One region of the Duganella hordei genome, then DNA from elsewhere that is predicted to be linked to it. Evidence: predicted binding sites of a transcription regulator. Region 1 holds the regulator's gene; the other holds the start of a gene.
The links. The regulator FNR, encoded in region 1, switches genes on or off when oxygen is low (the NO sensors DNR and NnrR bind a similar motif). The targets are predictions, from matches to a motif close to TTGATNNNNATCAA.
Positions count from the first base shown of each region.

Region 2: a site for FNR is predicted at 2,205-2,218, ahead of ABWW33_RS20850 (lipid-binding SYLF domain-containing protein). Genes of this name have one in related genera too.

Region 1 is NZ_BPWI01000001.1:838,764-848,894, reverse strand. It holds gene ABWW33_RS03585 (ABC transporter permease) at 1-468, opposite strand, end outside; gene ABWW33_RS03580 (ABC transporter ATP-binding protein) at 468-1,217, opposite strand; gene ABWW33_RS03575 (efflux RND transporter periplasmic adaptor subunit) at 1,214-2,494, opposite strand; gene ABWW33_RS03570 (efflux transporter outer membrane subunit) at 2,491-3,951, opposite strand; gene yghU (glutathione-dependent disulfide-bond oxidoreductase) at 4,086-4,928, opposite strand; gene ABWW33_RS03560 (TraR/DksA family transcriptional regulator) at 5,076-5,462, shown strand; gene fnr (fumarate/nitrate reduction transcriptional regulator Fnr) at 5,484-6,287, opposite strand; gene ABWW33_RS03550 (response regulator) at 6,456-7,094, opposite strand; gene ABWW33_RS03545 (response regulator) at 7,084-8,595, opposite strand; gene ABWW33_RS03540 (response regulator) at 8,592-9,005, opposite strand; gene ABWW33_RS03535 (sensor histidine kinase) at 8,992-10,131, opposite strand, start outside.
Region 2 is NZ_BPWI01000009.1:151,161-161,291, forward strand. It holds gene ABWW33_RS20840 (adenosylcobalamin-dependent ribonucleoside-diphosphate reductase) at 1-1,770, shown strand, start outside; gene ABWW33_RS20845 (DUF5335 domain-containing protein) at 1,767-2,105, opposite strand; gene ABWW33_RS20850 (lipid-binding SYLF domain-containing protein) at 2,298-3,038, shown strand; gene ABWW33_RS20855 (BON domain-containing protein) at 3,060-3,722, shown strand; gene ABWW33_RS20860 (universal stress protein) at 3,741-4,178, shown strand; gene ABWW33_RS20865 (zinc-dependent alcohol dehydrogenase family protein) at 4,229-5,230, shown strand; gene ABWW33_RS20870 (bifunctional aminoglycoside phosphotransferase/ATP-binding protein) at 5,220-6,830, shown strand; gene ABWW33_RS20875 (hypothetical protein) at 6,827-6,973, opposite strand; gene atzF (allophanate hydrolase) at 7,001-8,818, opposite strand; gene ABWW33_RS20885 (TorF family putative porin) at 8,856-9,749, opposite strand; gene uca (urea carboxylase) at 9,799-10,131, opposite strand, start outside.

The DNA.
Region 1 (10,131 bases):
CACCGTGGCGCCCAGCGCGCACACGGCGGCGCCCGCGCGCTGCTCGCCATCGTCGAACGGGCGACCGGCGGCCAGCGTCCAGTTGGCGGCGGTGGGCCAGTCGGCACTGCCGCCGGTGACGGTGGTGCTCCAGTTGCGGCCGTTGGCCACCACGGTGGCGCCGCTGCGGCTCTCGGCCGCCACGGCGCGTATGCCACCGATCTGCAGCGCGATGGCCTCGGCGTCGGCCTCCTTGAACGCCGGCGCGCCGCCGCTGCCCTGGCCCAGGCGCTGGCCAGGCCGCACCATCAGCAGATTGCTGCCCAGGCTGGAGATCTGGTCCTGCACCGCCTTGGTGGCGCCGTTGCCCAGCGTGACCATGGCGATGACGGCGCCGACGCCGATGACGATGCCCAGCATGGTCAGGAAGGAGCGCAGCAGGTTGCGCCGGATCGAACGCAACGCCAGCAGAATGGTATTGAACAGCATCAGCTCACCGCCTTCTCGCCCGACGCGGCCGGCATGGGCACTGGCTGCAAGTTCGCTTCGTCGCTCTCGATGCGGCCGTCGAGGAAGCGCACGATGCGCTGCGCGTACAGCGCCATGTCCGGCTCGTGCGTCACCATCACCACCGTGATGCCTTGCTCGCGATTCAGGCGCGCCAGCAGTTCCATGATCTCGCGGCTACGCTGGCTGTCAAGGTTGCCGGTCGGCTCGTCCGCCAGCAGCAGCGACGGCGCGCTGACGATGGCGCGCGCGATCGCCACCCGCTGCTGCTGTCCGCCCGACAGTTCGGACGGCGTATGCGTCTCCCAGCCGGCCAGGCCGACAGCGGCCAGCGCGGCCGCCGCCAGCGCGTGGCGGCGCGCGGCGTTCTCGCCCCGGTACAGCAGCGGCAGTTCGACGTTTTCTTGGGCCGAGGTGCGCGCCAGCAGATTGAATCCCTGGAACACGAAGCCCAGATAACGGCGGCGCAAGCGGGCGCGCTGGTCGCGGGTGGCGGCGCCCACGTCGATCTGGTGAAACAGGTATTGGCCGCTGCTGGGCGTGTCGAGGCAGCCCAGCAGATTCATCGCGGTTGACTTGCCCGAACCGCTGGGTCCCATGATGGCGACAAACTCACCCTGCGCGATATCCAGGCTGACCCGGTCCAGCGCCGTCAGCGCGGCTGCGCCGTGACCGTAGCGCTTGCATACTTCGCGCAGCCGTATCAGCGGCGCGGCGCTGTCGCCGTTCATGGCGCCGCCGAGCGCTGGTCGGTGATCACCAGCATGCCTGGTCGCAGCCCTGGGCCGCTCACTTCCGTGTAGCGGCCGTCGCTGATGCCGAGCGTGACCACCTGCTCGCGCGGCACGCCGTCGCTCAGCAGCCACAATGTGCGTCGCGCGGAGGCGGAGGCGTCGGCGACGCCGGCCTGGCGCGGCGCCCGTCCGGGCAGGCGTGGCATCAGGCGCGACACCATGCCCGCCGGCGCTGCCGCCGCTGCGGTGTCGCTGGGCGTGAAGCGCAGCGCGCTGTTGGGTATCAGCAGCACGTCGTCGTGTACCGCCGCGCGGATGACGGCGGTGGCCGTCATGCCGGGACGCAGGCTCAGGTCGGCGTTGTCGACTTCAAGGTAGGCCACGTAGGTGACCACGTTCTCGGTGATGGTCGAGCCGTACGACACCCGGGTGACCACCGCCGGATAGCTGCGGTCCGCATAGGCGCTGACGCTGAAGGTGGCCGGCTGGCCCACGCGCACGGCGCCGACGTCGGCTTCGTCGACATTGACCAGCAGGCGCAGATGGCGCAGGTCCTCGGCCAGCGAAAACAGCGTCACCGCCTGCAGCGAGGCGGCCACCGCGTTGCCGGGATCGACGCTGCGGCTCAGCACCACGCCGTCGATCGGCGAGCGGATCGAGGCGCGCGCCAGGTTGGTGCTGTCGGTCGACAGCGTGGCCTGGGCGCTCTGTACGTTGGCGGCGGCGCTCAGCTCGGCCGCCTGGGCCCGCGCCAGCGTGGCCCGGCCGGTGTCGAGTTCGGCGCGCGAGGGCACCTTGCCTCCGGACAGGCGGGCCACTTCCTCCAGCCGTCCCAGTGCCGCGCGCGCCTCCGCCAGGCTGGCCTGGCTTTGCGCCAGCTCGGCCCTGGCGGCGGCCAGCGCGGCGCGCGAGCGCACGATCTGGTCCTGCAGCTTGGCCGTGTCGAGCTGGACCAGCACCTGGCCGGCGCGCACCTGGTCGTTGACGTCGACCAGCACGCGCCCCACCGTGCCCGACAGCTCGCTGCCGATATTGACCGCGCGGGTCGGCTGCAAGGTGCCGTTGGCGGTGACGCTGAGCGTGACGCTGCCGCGCTTGACCGGCACCGTGACATAGGCGGGAGCCCGTGCCGCCTGGGCATGCTGCCGCCACGCGTACGCCGCCGCGCCGGCCGCCAGCAGCGCCAACGCGGCGCCCCACACGGCGGCGCGCCGCCACCAGGGGCGTGGTGGTGCGTCGATGACGACGGCCGGTGCTGCCATACGTTGATTCATGGTGTGCTTCCCTTCATCGGTGCGGCACCGCCGTCGGGTTGCCAGCCGCCGCCCAGTGCCTTGTACAGGCGCACCTGGTCGGTGCCGACGTTGGCGCTGGCGGTTGCCACGCCGTCCTGCGACGTGTAGAGCGCGCGCTGGGTTTCCAGTACGGTTTGAAAGTCCACCAGGCCGCTGGCGTAGCGCTGCCGCGCCAGCAGCGCGGCGCTGTCGGCCGCCGCGGCGGCCAGCCGCAAATGATCGAGGCGCAGACGGTCGGCCGCCTGCGCGGCCAGCGCATCCTCCACTTCCTGCAACGCGGTCAGCAGCGTCGCCAGATAGCCGGCCTGCGCTTGCGCCAGCGCGCCGCGTTGCAGCCGCAGCTGGGCCGCGCTGGCGCCGCCGTCAAACACATTGCCCGCCACGCTGCCCAGCAAGGTGCGCAGCAGCGCCGCGCCGCTGCCGCCCGCGGCAAGTCCACTCAATCCCAGCGATCCCTCGAGACGCAGCACCGGGTAGCGCGCGGCGTCGGCCTGGGCCACTTTGGCGCGGGCCGCTTCGAGCTGGGCTTCGGCCGCGCGCACGTCGGGACGCTGGCGCAGTGTGGCGGCCGGCAGGCTCAGCGCCAGCTCTGCGCCGCCGGCGGGTATCGCCTGCGGCGGCGCCAGCGCGTCGTCGAGCGCGGCCGGCGCCTGCCCGCACAGCACGGCCAGGCTGTGGGCCAGCAACGCCCGGCTGCTCTCCAGCACCGGCAACTGGGCCGCGGCCTGCTCGGTGGCGGTGATCGCTTGCTGCTGCTCCAGCGAAGTCAGTAGTCCGGCCTGGACCCGCCATGCGGTAATCTGCTGCGTGGCCTGCTGGCTGGCCAGGTTGTCGCGGGCGATGACTTGCCGTGCCTGGATGCCGCGCAGTTCGATATAACTGCGCGCCACCTCGGCGGCGACCGAGACCTGCACGTTGGCCAGCGTGGCCGCGCTGGCCTGCAGCGTGGCCGCACCGGCCGCCAGTGCATGATGGTTGGCGCCAAACAGGTCCGGTTCCCAGCTGGCATCGAAGCCCAGGTTGTAGCTATTGGTGGCGGACGCCCCGTCGAGCTTGCTACGCTGGGCCTGGGCGCTGCCGACCACGGTGGTGGCCAGCGCTGCGGCTGCGGCATCGCGCGTGGCGCGCGCCTGCTGCAGCGAAGCGCGCGCCGACGCGATGCTGGTGTTCGCTTGCAGGGCGCGCGTCACCAACTGCTCGAGCAGCGGATCGTCGAAGCGGCGCCACCAGCCGGCAAGCGCGGCGCCATCGGACGCGGAGGACGTGGCGGTGTGGCCGGAAGACCAGGCCGGCGGCGGCTGGAACGCCGGCGCCGGCGGCGGCAGATCGACCGGGCGCAGCAGGCTGCAGCCGGTCAGACAGGCCAACAACAGCGGCGCCCCCGCCCTTCCGAGCCGGATGGCCGCCGTCGGCGGCGCGACGTTGGTGTGGTACATGACATGCTCTCGTTTGGGCCGAACGGGCTTTTACTATGAGAGCAAGTGAGTGAAAAAACCATGATCCAGATCAAAACGCACCGCAGGCACGGTGTTTCAGTGCCTCGGTCCGACGTCGATGCCAGCGGCCGGCGTCAGTCCAGATCCGCGGCGTCGTGCCGCTCCAGCACCTGGTCTTGGGGGTTGCCGAACGTGCGGTTCACCTTGCGGCCGCGGATGACGGCCGGACGCGCGGCGATCTCGTCGGCCCAACGCCGCACATGCCGGTACTCGTGCACCGACAGGAATTCGGCGGCGCTGTACAACTGCCCCAGCACCATGCCGCCGTACCACGGCCAGACCGCCATGTCGGCGATCGTGTACTCGTCACCGGCGACGTAGCGGTGTTCGGCCAGCTGGCGGTCCAGCACGTCGAGCTGGCGCTTGGTTTCCATCGCATAGCGGTCGATTGGATATTGCAGCTTTTCCGGCGCGTAGGCGTAAAAGTGGCCGAAGCCGCCGCCGACAAACGGCGCCGAACCCATCTGCCAGAACAGCCAGTTCAGGGTTTCGGTGCGCGCCGCCGTTTCCGTGGGCAGGAAGGCGCCGAACTTTTCCGCCAGATACATCAGGATGGAGCCGGACTCGAACACGCGCAGCGGCTGCGCGCCGCTGCGGTCGACCAGCGCGGGGATCTTGGAGTTGGGATTGACCGCCACAAAGCCGCTGGAGAACTGGGCGCCCTCGTTGATGCGGATCAGCCAGGCGTCGTATTCGGCGCCGCCATGGCCGAGCGCCAGCAGCTCTTCCAGCATGATGGTGACCTTCACGCCGTTGGGCGTGCCCAGCGAATACAGTTGCAGCGGATGCTTGCCGACCGGCAGTTCCTGTTCGTGGGTGGCGCCGGCGACCGGGCGGTTGATGTTGCCGAACGTGCCGCCCGACGATGCCGGCGCGACCCAGATCGCCGGCGGTACATACTTCGATGGATCCGTCATGCATCTCTCCTCACAGTGAGCGTGCAAGCTGCTGCTTGCGCGCGAAAAACCATTCTATCCGAAGCCGGCCCTTTTTGATTTGCATCAATCAAATTGCACGGGCGAGTCTCTACGATGGCTGCATTGAACAAGTGAATGGAGATCGACATGAGTCCCGACAGCAGCGCCCACGTCATAGACGAGCTCAACAGTAGTCTGCTGCTGCGGCGCCGCGAACTGGCGCAGCAGTTGCGCCAGCGCCTGCACCAGGCCGACGAGCAACAGCAGATGGCGCTGTTTAATAGCTACGCGATCGATGCCGACCAGGCCGAAGCGTGCCAGCTCAGCGACACCGACATCGCGCTGCTCAATCACGAATTGATGGAATTGCGCGCCGTCGACGAGGCGCTGGAACGCGTGCGCGCGGGCAGCTACGGCACCTGCGTGCAGTGCGGCGCGGCCATCGCGGCGGCCCGTTTGCGGGCCGAGCCCAGCGCCCAGACGTGCGTGGATTGCCAGACGGCGGTCGAACGGTCGGGACGCGCGCCGGGCTGAGCCGGCGGCAGGCTCACTGCCTCAGGCCACCGCCGGCGTGCGGCCGAGCGCCTTGGCGGCCACCTTGGTGCCGTCCTGGTCGGCGCCGGTCGCCAGCGCCTCGAGGCTGGCGCGGTCGACAATGGTCAGGTCGCGCTTGTCGACCCGTATCCAGCCGTTGCTGCGAAAGCGCGACAGCAGCCGGCTGATGCTTTCGATGGTCAGGCCCAGGTAGTCGCCGATGTCCTCGCGCGACATGCGCAGCTGGTAGCTGTTGGGGGAGTAGCCGCGCGCCGCATAGCGCGTCGACAGATTCAGCAGGAACAAGGCGAAGCGCTGCTCGGCCCGCATATTGGCGAGAAACATCATCGCGTTTTGCTCGCGCATGATTTCCTGGCTCATGATGCGGTGGAAGTGCTGCAGCAGCTGCGGCACGTCGGCGAACAATTCCTGCAGCCGGGCGAACGGGATCTCGCACACTTCGCTGTCTTCCAGCGCCACCACGCCGCAACCGTGCTGGCCGGTGCCGATGGCGTCCATGCCCAGCAGCTCGCCGGCCATCTGGAAGCCGGTAATCTGCTGCTCGCCGCGGTGGTTGACGCGCGAGGTCTTGAAATGGCCGAAACGCACGGCATACAGGTTGTTGAACGGCTGTTCCATGCGGCACAGGTTTTCGTCGCGTTCGACGCGGCGGCGGCGGCCGATGATCTTGTCGAGGCGGCTGACCTCGGCGTCGTTCAGCCCCACCGGCAGGCACAGGTTCTTCAAGCCGCACATCGCGCATTTGTTCTGGCTGCTGCTCACGGCACCGCCATTGTGTGTTGCCAGTTGGAGGTTGGTCGTCATGTTCGCTGCTCCCTGTTGTGTTTTTCGCAGCATCTGAGCGTTGGCTGCGGTATGGAGACAGTATCGGCGATCGGCGGCCGCGCGGTTATCGGGCTTCGCTGCCGTGTCGCGTAGGGGAGTCCGGACAGAAATCTGTAGGGCTTCCCCTACAACCTTTGCAATATGAAACTAGATGATGCCGTGCTCCAACGCATACCGGGTCAGCTCGGCATTGCTGTCGAGGCCCATTTTCTCCAGGATGCGGGCGCGGTAGGTGGTCACCGTGTTGGGGCTCAGGTGCAGCGTCTCGCCGATGCGCACCAGCGATTCGCCGGCCGCGATCAGCTTGAACACCTCCAGCTCGCGGTTCGACAGCGCCTCGAGCTTGCCCACCTCGCCGCCGCCGATCAGGCTGGCCAGCTTTTCCAGCAGGGCCGGGCTCACGTGCTTGCCCCCGGATGCGGCCTTGCGCACCGCCGCCACCAGCGCCGTGGTTGGCGCATCCTTGGTCAGGTAGCCGGCCGCGCCCAGCTTGAGCGCGCGCACGGCGTAGATATCTTCGGCGTAGGTGCTCAGCATCAGCACCGCCAGCTTGGGCCGCTCGGCGCGCAACTGCTTGAGCAGCTCCAGCCCGTTCTTGCCGGGCATGGTGATGTCGAGCAGCGCCACGTCGAATTCCTGCGCCTGCGCCAGCTGCAGCGCCTCGTTGGCGTTGCAGGCTTCGCCGTCGACGCGGATGTCGTCGACCGTGCTCAGCATCAAGCGCACGCCGTTGCGGGCGATCGCGTGGTCGTCGACCAGCAGCACGCGGATGGGATTATTGCTCATGGTGTGCGTCCAATGGCAGGCGCAGCAGCAGGGTCGTGCCCTGCCCCGGCCTGCCGGTGATTTTCAATTCGCCGTCGAAATGACGGCTGCGTTCGTGCATGCCGAGGATGCCCCAGGACTCGCGATTGAGCAAGCGCTCGGCCGCGATACCCTTGCCGTCGTCGTCGATGCGCAGCTGCAGCACGCCGTCGGCGTAGTCTACCCGCAGCTGCACCGCGCTGGCCTCGGCGTGCCGCACCACATTGGTCAGCGCTTCCTGCGCGATGCGGAACAGCATCGTGCTGCGCTCGGCGCCCAGCTCCAGCGCCGACGCGGCCGGGCTGATGGCGCAGGCGCAGTGCAGGCCGGAGCGGCGTTCGATCTGCTCCGCATACCATTCCAGCGCGGCCCACACGCCCAGCTGGTCGAGCACGCTGGGCCGCAGGTCGGTGATGACCCGGCGCACCGTCTCGATCGCGTCCTGGGCCAGTCCGGCCGCCTCGGCCAGCAAGGGCTCGGGCGCCGCACCGGCCGCCGCGCCGCGGTCCATGCTGACCGAGATATAGGCCTTGATGCCGGTCAGCAGGCCGCCCAGCTCGTCATGGATTTCCTGGGCGATGCGCTTGCGCTCGTGTTCCTTGATTCTTTCCTGGTGCGCCGCCAGGTCGCGCTGCGCCTGCTGCGACGCCAGCAAGGCCTGTTCAGTCAGCTTATTCTGGGTGATGTCGATCATGATGCCCTGCATGAACAGCGGCCGTCCCTCGTCGTCGCGCACCAGCTCGGCCTGGTCGCGGAACCACAGCGCCTGGCCGTCGCGTGCCGACAGCCGGTATTCCAGCCGCAGCGGGCTGCCGTCGCGGCGGCAATCGTCCAGCGCGCGCAGCGTGGACGCGCGCTGCGCCGGATCCATCTGCCGCCCGTGCAGCCCGGGGTCGGCCAGCCACTCGGCGGGGGTGAAGCCAAGCATGCCGATCTGCGGACTGATGTAGCGCAGCGCGCCGCCCTCGCCCAGCTCGGCGATGTAGGTGATGGCCTGCATCTGCTCGACCAGCGTGCGGAACTGCGCCTCGGCCTGGCGCTTGTCGTTGAGCAGGCGCTGCTCGCGCAGCATGCGGTGGATCGCCCCCGGCAGGAATTCCAGGTAGCGGCCGTCGACGTCCTTGACCAGGTAGTCGCGCGCGCCGCGCCGCATCGCCTCGGCCGCCACGGCGGCGCTGTCGGCCCCGGTCAGCATCATCACCGGGATGGCCTGGCCGGCGCCGTCGGCGTTCAGGTGGGCCAGGAATTCGAGGCCGGTCAGGTCCGGCAGATGGTAGTCGAGCAGGATGCAGTCGGGCCGCTGCTCGCGCGCCAGCTCGAGCCCGCGCTCGCCGCTGTCGGCCTCCAGCAGCGCAAAGCCGCCGGTGGCATCGGCAGCGAAGGCGCGCCGGCACGCCATGCGGTCGACCACGTCATCCTCGACGATCAGCACCCGCAATACCGCTGGGGCGCCGGCGCCGTTGTCGGCAAGGTCGGCGTTCACGGCATCTCGCTGATGGTCCAGTACAGGTCGATCGAGCGCATCATCTCGACGAAGCGGCGGTAGTCGACCGGCTTGGCCATGTAGCCGGCCACGCCCAGGTCGAAGCTGCGCACCTTGTCCTGCTGCTCCTCGGAGGTGGTCAGCACCACCACCGGGATGCGCCGCAGCGACGGGTCGAGCTTGATCTGCTGCAGGAACTCGATGCCGTTCATGATCGGCATGTTCAAGTCCAGCAGGATGATGCAGGGCCGTTCCTGCGCCGGGTCGCGCAGATACTCCAGGCCAGCCTCGCCGTTTTCCATGCTGATCACGGCGTTGCCGACGTGGATTTCCTTCAATGCCCGCTTGATCGTCATGATGTCGACGTGGTCGTCTTCGACCAGCAGGATGGGTTTGTTACTCACTTTCATGGGCTTGTCCTGTTCTGGGTTGCGACGGAGAGGACTTGGGCAGCGTGAACCAGAACGTGCTGCCCTGCCCGGTCTGCGATTCAAGCCAGATCCGTCCCTGATACATTTCTACGATTTTCTTGGCCAGCGCCAGCCCCACGCCGGTGCTCTCGACCCGGTCGCGCGAGGCCAGCGTCTGGAACAGCTGGAAGATGCGCTCGAAATGGCGCTGCTCGATGCCGGGGCCGTTGTCGCGCACGCTGAAGCGCCAGTGGCTGCCGTCGTCGGCGCAATCGATGTCGATCCGCCCGTCCGGCTTGTCCATGTATTTGATGGCGTTGGAAATCAGGTTGTGGAACACCTGCTGGATGCGGGTCGGCTCGATCAGCACGGTCGGCAGGCCCGGCGCGACCGTGATGCGGAACCGCGGCGGCGGCGCCAGCAGGTCCACCACGTCGGCCAGCAGCCGGTTCAGGTCGACCGGCGTATGCGCTTCCTTGACCCGGCCCACGCGCGAATACTGCAGGATGCCGTCGATCAGGCTGCCCATGCGGTGCACCCGGTTGATCAGCAGCCGCATGTGTTCCTTGCCTTCGTCGTTGAACTGCTCGGCGTAGTCGGTGGCCAGCCAGTCGGCCAGCGAGCCGATGCCGCGCAGCGGCGCCTTCAGGTCGTGCGACACCACGTAGGCGAAGTTGGTCAGTTCCTCGTTGGCGCTGCTGATCTCCTGCATCAGGCGGCGGTTGTGCTCCTCCGCCAGCTTGCGCTCGGAAATGTCGCGCACCATGCCGGTGAACATGCGCCGCGCGCCCAGCTGCATCTCGACCACCGACAGCTCCATCGGGAACACGCTGCCATCCTTGCGCAAGCCCTCGACTTCGCGGCCCTTGCCGATGATGCGCTGTTCGCCCGTCTCGCGGTAGTGCGCCAGGTAGCCGTCGTGCAGCGCGCGGTGCGGCTGCGGCATCAGCATCGACACGTTGCGGCCGGCCGCCTCGGCCTCGCTGTAGCCGAACAGGCGCTGCGCGGCCGGGTTCAGGCGCTCCATCACGCCCTGCTCGTCGATGGTGATGATGGCGTCGACGGCGGTCTCGAAGATGGCGCGCATGCGCGCCTCGCTTTCCTGCAGCGCCTGCTCGGCCTTCTT
Region 2 (10,131 bases), on a different contig from region 1:
TCGGCCCATGTCTGGCATACCAGGTACCGGGCCGGCGGCGACGCCGGCGAGGCGGACATCGCCGCCAGCTGGGAGCGGGTGGCGCTGGCGCTGTCGCAGCCCGATGCCCATCACCGCGACCAGTGGCGCGAACGCTATATGCAATTGCTGGCCGACTTCCGTTTCCTGCCGGGCGGCCGCATCCTGGCCGGCGCCGGCAGCGCGCGCCGCCGCACGCTGTTCAACTGCTTCGTCACCGGCACGCTGCACGACGCGCTGGACGGCATCTTTTCGGCGCTGGGGGAATCGATGGTGACGCTGCAGGCCGGCGGCGGCATCGGCTGCGATTTCTCCCCGCTGCGGCCGGCCGGCGCGCGGGCGATCCAGAGCGGCCATATCGCCTCCGGGCCGGTGTCGTTCATGCAGCTGTGGGAGAGCGCCTGCGCCACGCTGCTGTCGACCCACGAGCGCGACGGCGCCATGATGGCGACGCTGCGCTGCGATCACCCCGATATCGAACGCTTCATCGACGCCAAGCGGCAGGGCGGGACGCTGCGCCATTTCAACCTGTCGGTGCTGGTGAGCGACGCGTTCATGCAGGCGGTGGATGAGGATGCGCCGTGGCCGCTGGTGTTCCCTCTGGCCGGGCACCCGGTGCCGGACGGCGGCGTGGTGTGCGAACGGCTGTGGTCGGGCGGCGTGGCGCCCGAGCCCTGCCTGGTGGCCGCCACCGTCGGCGCCCGCGCGCTGTGGCGCCGCATCGCCGAGGCCGCCTTTGACTGCGGCGACCCCGGCGTGATCTTCATCGACCGCGTGCAGCGCTCGAACAACCTGCGCTACAGGGAAAGCATCAGCGCCTGCAATCCCTGCGGCGAAGTGCCGCTGCCGCCGCATGGCGCCTGCAACCTGGGCTCGCTGAACCTGACGCGCTTCGTCGAACAGCCGTTCGGCGCCCATCCGCGGCTGGACCTGCAGGGCATCTTTGCGGCCGCTACCACCGCCACCAGGATGCTGGACAATGTGTACGAGGTGTCGCCGTTTCCGCTCAGGGCGCAGGCAAGCGCCGCGCACGCGGCGCGCCGCATCGGCATCGGCATCACCGGCCTGGCCGATGCGCTGGCGATGCTGGGCGTGCGCTACGGCACGGACAGCTCGCTCGATATCGCCGACACCGTCATGCGCACCGTCAGCCACGCGGCCTACCACGCGTCGATCGCGCTGGCCCGCGAGCGCGGCGCGTTTCCGGCCTACCGCGCGGCCGAGTACCTGGGCGGGGACTTCATCCAGTCGCTGCCGCAGGACATCATCGAGGGCATCTGGCGCGACGGCATCCGCAACAGCCACCTGACCGCGATTGCCCCGGCCGGCAGCATCAGCGTGCTCGCCAACAATATCTCCAGCGGCATCGAACCGGTCTACGCCTTTCAACTGCGGCGCGAGGTGCGCACCGCCGGCGGCGGCACGGCGGTCATGGAGGGCAGCGACTATGCCTGGCGCCTGTTTCGACAGCTGCACGGCGAGCATGTCCCGCTGCCGGACGCGCTGGTCGAGGCGGCCGACGTCGACCCGGCGCGGCAGCTGCTGCTGATGGCGCGCTTGCAGGCACATGTCGACCAATCGATCTCCAAGACCGTCAACCTGCCCGCGCAGGCCGGCGTGGAGCAGGTCGAGGCGCTGCTCAACGACGCCTACCGGCTGGGCCTCAAGGGCTGCACGGTGTTTCGTGCCGGCGGCGCCGTCGAGCCGGCGCTGACGCGCTGCGGCCAGCGGCGCGGCCCCGCCGGCGTCTAGGGCGCCGGCAGCTTCAGCGGTTCCCTGAACCGGATGACCTGGCTGACGCCGTCGGCGTCGACCACCTCCATGCTCAGCAGGTTGACGCCCTTGGTCTCGATAAACACTTCGCGCGGGCGCCGTATCATGTGGTCGAGCCCCTCCGCCATGATCGCGATGAGGTCGTTCTTCGGATCGTAGACGACACCGGTCAGCGGCAGCCATTCGGCCGCAAACTGGCTGCCGATCTGCAGCGATGCGACTTCGATGCCGACGTTCATTCCCTCCAGAAGTGTGGAGACGTGATCGAAGTACGGCTTCCATGCCGTTTTCTCGAGCTTGCTGGTGGTGGTCATGGCTGGTCTCCCATAGTACGGCGGCGGGACGGTCCGCCTTCCTGTTTTTGACCATCGCCGCGGCCGAGGATTCCCTCCTTGGGCCAATACAGTGCGCATTTGACCGAGATCAAGGATGTCACGTGGGTGGCGGGACTAGCATGATCCGGTACACGAGGGGTGTGCAAGAACACTAACCCAGGAGGGAACGCTATGCCTATTCATACCAAGCGGAAAAGCGTACTGGCTAGTCTGGTGGCATTGGCCATCTGCGGCGCAACGGTGGCGCAGGCGGCGGGCCAGGCTGATCAATCGAACCAGTCCAGCCAGGCCGACACCAGTTCCAAGCCGGCGCAAAGCGCGACGCGGCGCGTCAGCGACGCGCTGGCCGTGGTACGCCAGCTCGAGGCCGAGCCGCGCATGAAGCAATTGCTGCAGCAGGCCAAGGGCGTGCTGATCGTGCCGTCGTACGGGCGCGCGGCGCTCGGCGTCGGTGCCCACGGCGGCGCCGGCCTGCTGCTGCTCAAGCGCACCGACGGCAGCTGGAGCGGACCGGCGTTCTACGACCTCGGCGGGCTGACGGTGGGCCTGCAGGTCGGCGCCGAGGGCGGGGCGATCGCCATGGTCCTCAACAACGACAAGGCGGTCGCCGAGTTCATGAAGAAAAACAACTTCGCCCTCAGCGCCGAGGCCGGCCTGACCGTGGTCAACTGGTCCAAGCTGGCCCAGGGCACGGCGGGCACCGGTGATGTGGTCGCCTGGAGCGGCACCAAGGGCTTGTTCGGCGACGCCGTGGCGATCGGACTGAACGACATCCGCTTCAATCAAAACCTGACCAACGCCTACTACGGCCGCACGCTGTCGCCGAAGGACATCGCCGCCGGCACCGTCAGCAATCCGCAGGCGCAGCCGCTGCAACAGGCGCTGGGCGAGGCCTCGACCATCACCAAGTAGCGGCGACGCAAGGAGGAAGTCATGATGACCGATAGCGACATCAAGAAGAACGTCGAGCACGAGCTGGCCTGGGATGCCGATCTGGCCGCGGCCGACGTGGGCGTTTCTGTGCGCGAGAAAATCGTCACGCTCAGTGGCTTTGTCCGCAGCTACAGCCAGAAGATCGTCGCGGAACGCGCCGCGCAGCGCGTCGTCGGCGTGGCTGGCGTGGCCAACGATATCGAGGTGCGGCTGGCCGGCGAGGGCCGGCTCGACGCCGACATCGCACGCGAAGCGGCCTCCGTGCTCAAATTCCAGCTGCCGCACTCGGCCGAATCGATCCAGGTGGTGGCCGACGGCGGCATGCTCAAGCTGGAGGGCGAGGTGGAATGGAACTACCAGCGCCAGCGCGCCGAACAGGCGGTGCGCCGGATACGCGGCGTGCGCGGCGTCACCAACCAGATACACCTGCGGCCGGCGGTCGAGCCCCACGACGTGGAGCGCAAGATCGTTGCGGCCTTTCACCGCAATGCCGCGGTCGATGCGGCCAGGCTGCGGGTCGAGGCCAGCGGCGGCACGGTGACGCTTCATGGCAGCGTGCGTTCATGGTCCGAGCGCGAGGCGGCCGAGCGGGCGGCCTGGCTGGCCCCCGGCGTGACCCACGTCAACAACCTGATCACCATCGATGCCACGCTGACGCGCTGACGGCGCCGGGGGCCTTCCATGTTTAAACATATCCTGTTTCCCACCGACGGCGAGGCGCCGTCCATCGCCGCCATGACGCCGTGCCTGAGCTTCGCCAAAGAGACGGGCGCCCGGCTGACGGTACTGCACGTGACCGAGCCATTCCACGTGCTGAGCACGCGCGCCGAGGTGCTAGCCGATACCCCGGAAGGCTACGCGGTCCATAGCCAGGAGCGGGCCCGCGCTTGCGTGGAGCGGGTGGCGACCGCCGCCCGCTCGAGAGGCGTGGCGTGCGACACGCTGACGATGGAGCATGAGCATCCGTATGCAGCCATCATCGACGCCGCGCTCCAGCATCATTGCGACCTGGTGGCGATGGCGTCGCACGGCCGCAGGGGCGTGCAGGCGCTGCTGCTGGGCAGCGAAACCCAGAAAGTGCTGACCCACTGCCATTTGCCGGTGCTGGTGTTTCGTTGAGTACCGATCTACCTGCGACGGGAAGGGTCGGGCCGGCGGCGGGCGCCGTCATGCGGGCCATGGTGCTGGAACACAGCAGCGCCGGTGCGCGGTTGCGTGAGCGCGAGTGCGGCGTGCCGCGTCCGCGCGGCCACGACGTGCTGCTGCGGGTGTCGGCCTGCGGCGTCTGCCGTACCGACCTGCACCTGCTGGACGGCGAGCTGGCGCCGCGCCGGCTGCCGCTGGTGCCCGGGCATGAGATCGTCGGCGTCGTGAGCGCCGTCGGCGGGCGCGTACGACGGTGGCAGGTGGGGCAGCGGGTCGGCGTTCCGTGGCTGGCCCACAGTTGCGGCGTGTGCGCGTTTTGCCGCGCCGGCCGGGAAAACCTGTGCGACCGCGCCCGCTTCACCGGTTGCGACCGGCACGGCGGCTATGCCGGCTACGCGCTGGCCGACAGCCGCTATTGCCTGCCGCTGCCGGACCGCTACGACGATGTGCATGCGGCGCCGCTGCTGTGCGCCGGCCTGATCGGCTATCGCGCCTATGCGATGACCGGCGCCGCCAGGCGGCTGGGCTTGTACGGCTTCGGCGCAGCCGCCCACATCGTGGCCCAGCTGGCGGTGGCGCAGGGGCGCGAAGTGTACGCGTTCACACGTGACGGCGACACGCGCTCGCAGCAGTTCGCCCGGTCGCTGGGGGCGGTGTGGGCCGGCCCATCGAGCGGCCCGGCGCCGGTGCCGCTGGACGCGGCCATCCTGTTCGCCGCCGACGGCCGGCTGGTGCCGCTGGCGCTGGCCGCCTGCGCCAAGGGTGCGACGGTGGTCTGCGCCGGCATCCACATGAGCGACTTGCCGGCCATGCCGTATGCGCTGCTGTGGGGCGAACGCAGCCTGCGCTCGGTGGCCAATCTGACGCGGGCCGACGGCGCCGCGTTCATGCGGCTGGCCGCGCAGATCGACCTGCGCACCGCGCCGGTGACGTATCCGCTGCTGCAGGCGAATGAAGCGCTGGCCGACCTGAGGGCCGGCGCATTTGACGGCGCGGCCGTGCTGGTGCCGGACCATGGGCGCTGACGCGCCGTTGGCGCAGGCCGCCGTACGCCAGCGGCAGCTGATCCATGCGCTGGCGCGGCGGCTCGACGGCCAGCTGATCGAAACCCATATCTCATGGGTGCTGCTGGCCGGCGCGCACGCCTACAAATTCAAGAAGGCGCTCCGGCTCGACTGGCTCGACTACAGCGACGTCGAGGCGCGGCGCCGCTGCTGCGAGGAGGAACTGCGGCTGAACCGGCGGCTGGCGCCCAGCCTGTACCTTGGCGTGGAGGCGGTCACCGGCAGCGCGTGCCAGCCACAGTTCGGCGGCACCGGCCCGGTGCTGGACTACGCCGTACGGATGCTGCGCTTCGACCAGCAGGCGCTGTGGACGGCGCGACTGGCGCACGGCAGTCTTGATGCCGGCGAGGCGCGGGACCTGGGCCTGCTGCTGGCCGACTTTCATGCCGGCGCCGCGCGCGCATCGGCCGACACGCCGTGGGGCACGCCGACGGCCATCTGCGAGCGCACCGGCGCCGATCTGGCCGAAGTGAACGCGCTGCTGCCACCGGCCTCACCGGCGCGCGCGACGCTGGCGCGGCTGGCGGCCTGGCTGGACGCGCAGCAGCGCCGGCTGGCCAGCCGCTACGCGCGGCGCCGGGCCGGCGGCTGGGTGCGCGAATGCCACGGCGATCTGCACTGCGGCAATATCCTGACCTTGGCGGACCAGGTGTTGGTGTTCGACGGCATCGAATTCAACGCCAGCCTGCGCTGGACCGACGTGCAGCAGGACCTGGCCTTTGTCTGCATGGATTTGCAGTGCCGCGGCCGCGCCGACCTGGCCGCGCGGCTGTTGGACGCCTATCTGCAGCGCGGTGGGGACTATGACGGCGCGGTGCTGCTGCCGTATTACCGCTGCCAGCGGGCGCTGGTGCGGGCCAAGGTGGCGCTGCTGCGCGGCGGCGATGGCGCGGCCAGGGGACAAGCCATGGCCGAGGCGGAACACTATCTGGGCTGGGCGCTGCAAGCTACCTTGCCGGCGCCGCCGTTGCTGCTGGCGACGCATGGGCTGTCCGGCAGCGGCAAGTCGACCTTGTGCGACGGTCTGGTCGAGCCGCTTGCCGCCGTGCGCGTGCGTTCGGACGTCGAGCGCAAGCGCCTGCACGGGATGGCCGCCAGCCAGCGCGCCGCCGCCTCCCCGGGAGCCGGCATCTATACCGGGCAAGCCAGCCGTCTAACCTACGGCTGGCTGCTGCGGCTGGCCTGTCGCGCGGCGGCGGCCGGCCAGCCGGTACTGCTGGATGCGGCGTTTCTGCAGCGATGGCAGCGCCGGCGCCTGGTCCGGCTGGCGCGCCGGCTCCGCGCTCGCTGGCTATTGCTCGATATCGTCACCCCTGCGGCGACGCTGGCGGCACGCCTGTCCGCGCGCGGCGGCGAGTCGGAGCAAGCCTCCGACGCCGGCGTCGGGCTGCTGGCCTATCAGCAGCAGACGCGCGAGCCCCTGCAGGCGCAGGAGCAGGCGCATGCGCTGGTGGTCGATACCGGCGGCGGCTGGGACGCCGCGCGGGCCGCCGCATTGGCGGTGGCGATACGCGCGAGGCTGCAAGACCTGGATAATCGGTCCGGCGCGCCGGCGCCCTAAAGCGATTTGCGCTGCATGGCCGCCGCGATCGACGGATAGACGACCGCAGGCCGGCTGGCCAGCATTTTCAAGACCGCGCGGCAGAGCCGGCAGGCTCCGCCGACCATGCCGCGCAGCGTCGTTTTGCTGAAATTTTTTTTCATGGCTGCTCTCCAAGTGACCCGAAACAACTAAGCATTTTCCATGCCATGTTCCAGGTAAGCGCGCCAGCCGCCGAAGTGCGTGATGTCGCGTGCGGAGGCCAGCGCATACGGCTCGCAGACAAATCCCTTGACCCAGCGGCCGTCAGCCAGCTCCAACGAGCCTATGCCCAGCGGCGCCGGCACCTCGGCCACCACCGCGCCGAAATTTCGCAACGGCAGCTCCCACAACTCCACCGCAATCGCCGCGCCGCCTTCGACTACGCGCTCCAGGCCCGGCTTGGGCGGGGTGGTGCCGGCCAGCGCGTGCAGCCGGTAGCGTGCGCTGGTGCGGGTGCTTTCTATCTTGCGCGCGCCCCGTTCCAGCAGTTGCCAGTTGAGCGGCTGTCCTTCCAGGTGGGCGCCGACCACCGCCAGCTGGATGCTGGCCTCGGCAAACGGCAGGGGCTGGCCCACAACGGGAATGGCCGGCGCATTGGCGGGCTGCCACAGCGGTACGAAGCCTTCGGCGGCTGCGGCCAGCATGTGGTCCGATCCCGCCGCGCCGATCAGGGTGACACCGAACGGCAGGCCGTCGGCCCGTCCGACGGCTGGGATAGCCAGCGCGGCCATATCGAAGAAATTGACGAAGTTGGTGTAGTAGCCCAGCTCCGAATTGCGCAATACCGGCTCCGCTTCGACCTCGGCGATGGTCGGCATGGTCGGCGCGGTCGGCACCAGCATGAAGTCATAGCCCTGCAATTGCCGCTCGGCCTGGCGCCGCAGCGCCGCCAGGCGGTACTGGCCGTTGAAGGCATCGACCGCGCTGTACCGGTCGGCCTGGCTGATGATGCCGGCAACGACGGGATTCATCGCCTGCCGGTGGTCGGTAAAGAAGTCGCCGACGGCGGCCATGCGCTCCGCCACCCATGGCCCCTGATACAGCAGCAGGGCCGCCTCGCGGAAGGGAGTGAAATCGATGCTGGCGAGGTGGCAGTCCGGCAGCTGCTGCAATCGTTCCAGGCTGGCTTCGTAGGCGTGCTGCGCGGCCTGGTTGCCATAGAATTCCGGCTGTGCCGGCACGGTGATCCGATAGCCGCGCCGCTTGACGCCGGCCATCGGCAGCGTGCGCGAATACGGCTCGCCTTCGTCGTAGCCGGCCGCCGCCTGCGTTACCGTCCAGGCGTCGCCGACGGTGGCGGCGAAGATCGAGACGCAATCGAGCGTACGGCAGGCCGGCACCACGCCGCGCGTGCTGAGCAGGCCACGGCTCGGTTTCAAGCCGACGATGTTGTTCAATCCAGCCGGCACCCGGCCAGAACCGGCCGTATCGGTGCCCAGCGCGAAGCTCACCAGGCTGAGCGCCACCGCGACCGCCGAGCCGGCGCTGGAACCGCCGGAGACGTAATCCGGATGCAGCGCGTTGCGCACCACGCCGTACGGCGAGCGGGTACCGACCAGTCCTGTCGCAAACTGATCCAGGTTGGTCTTGCCGACCAGGATGGCGCCGGCCTCCAGCAATTTGCCCACCACGGTCGCCGAGACCGCCGGCACATAGGCGAACTCCGGGCAGGCGGCGGTGGTCGCCATGCCGGCCACGTCGATATTGTCCTTGACCGCGAACGGCACGCCGAACAGCGGCATGCTGTCGAAGACCGCCGCGCCGCGCTGCGACAGCAGCCGGTCCAGCGCCGCCGCCTGGGTCAGCAGGCGATCGTCCGGCACGCGCGTGATCCAGATTTCCGGCCGCTCGGCGGCGATGGCGGCCAGCACGCGCCGGATGCATTCGGTCGGGCACAGCGTGCCGCCGCCGTACTGCGCGCGCAGTGTGTCCAGACGCAGGTCCAGGGAATGATCAAAATGGGGCATGGCTGTCCTTTCTGTGTGTGATGTCGCCGGGCGCCGCTTACATGGCGTAGCTGAGCGTGGCGATCAGCTGGTTCTTCTGCTTGACGCCAAAGCGGTTGTCGCCGCCGAGGATGCCTTGCAGGCCCCAGGTCAGGCCGGTCTGGCCGATCGGCTGCGTGACGCCGACGATCAGGTGGCGGAAGCCGCCGGAACTGGGCTGGCCGCCGGCCAGGCAGCCGTTGGTGAAGAAACTCTCGCCGGCGGCGCAGCGGGTGCCGGCGGCGGTGTCGGTGCTGCCGAGGTAGCGACCCTGCTTGCTGTAGGTGTAGTAGCCGAGCGAGGTGGTCAGGGTCAGCTCATACGGCAGCGGGTGGGCATAGTTGAGCGCCCAATAGGTATCGCCCTTGTTGCCCCAGACGACGTCCTGCAGCAGCGTTTGCGCGGTCAGCGTGAAGTCGCCGATGGTGGCGCCCAGCTTGGTTTCCAGCGCGTTCGCGTGGCTGCCGTTCAGGTACACGTAGGCCGTCAGGCCGGCCGTGTAGCCGATGTCGCCGGCCTTGCCGCTGTAGCCGCCATAGAGGTCGTTCTCGATCGACTTCTTCTTCTGGAAGTCGCTGATGGCGCGGTTCGCATACGAGTCGCCCAGTTGCTGGTACGAGTAGTTGATGGTCGATCCGAAATAGCCCAGGTACCAGCCGTCCGGATGCGACCAGTCGGCGCCCCATTGCAAAGCCGGGCGGTCCGATTCCGGCGCATCGGCGCCGGCGTTGCCCAGCGGCGCGGCCGGGCCATAGGTGGAGGTGATGCCGCGCAGGACGTAGCGGCTGACCAGGTCGACGTGAGCGGTCAGGCTGGGCGCTACCGGCGCGGGAGCTTCTTCGGCCATGGCGGCGGTGCTGGACAGGGCAATGCTGACTGCGACGGCGAGGGTGCTGCGGCGGCAAAATGACATGGTTGGGCTCCTTGAGTGGGAAAACATTGAACGGGTTTTTTATCGATACTTATTGATCGTTTTCTTCAGCCTGGCGGAAGATGGCGATGCGCTGGCCGGCGTTGACCGGCTTGCCCTCACTGACCAGCCATTCGAGCACCGCGCCCGGCGCGGCGGCGCGCAGCGTGATTTCCATCTTCATCGACTCGAAGATCGCGACGGTGTCGCCGGCGGCCAGGCGCTCGCCCGGTTGGGCGACGATTTTCCAGACGCTGCCCGGCACCTCGGCCGTCAGGTATTGCTGGCCCGCCGGCAGCCGCTCCTCGAGGGCTGCGTCGGGCGCGGCTTCCTCGCCGACGAAATCGGCCTGGCCGTTGCGCCCCCAGCGTTCACGCTCGGCGTC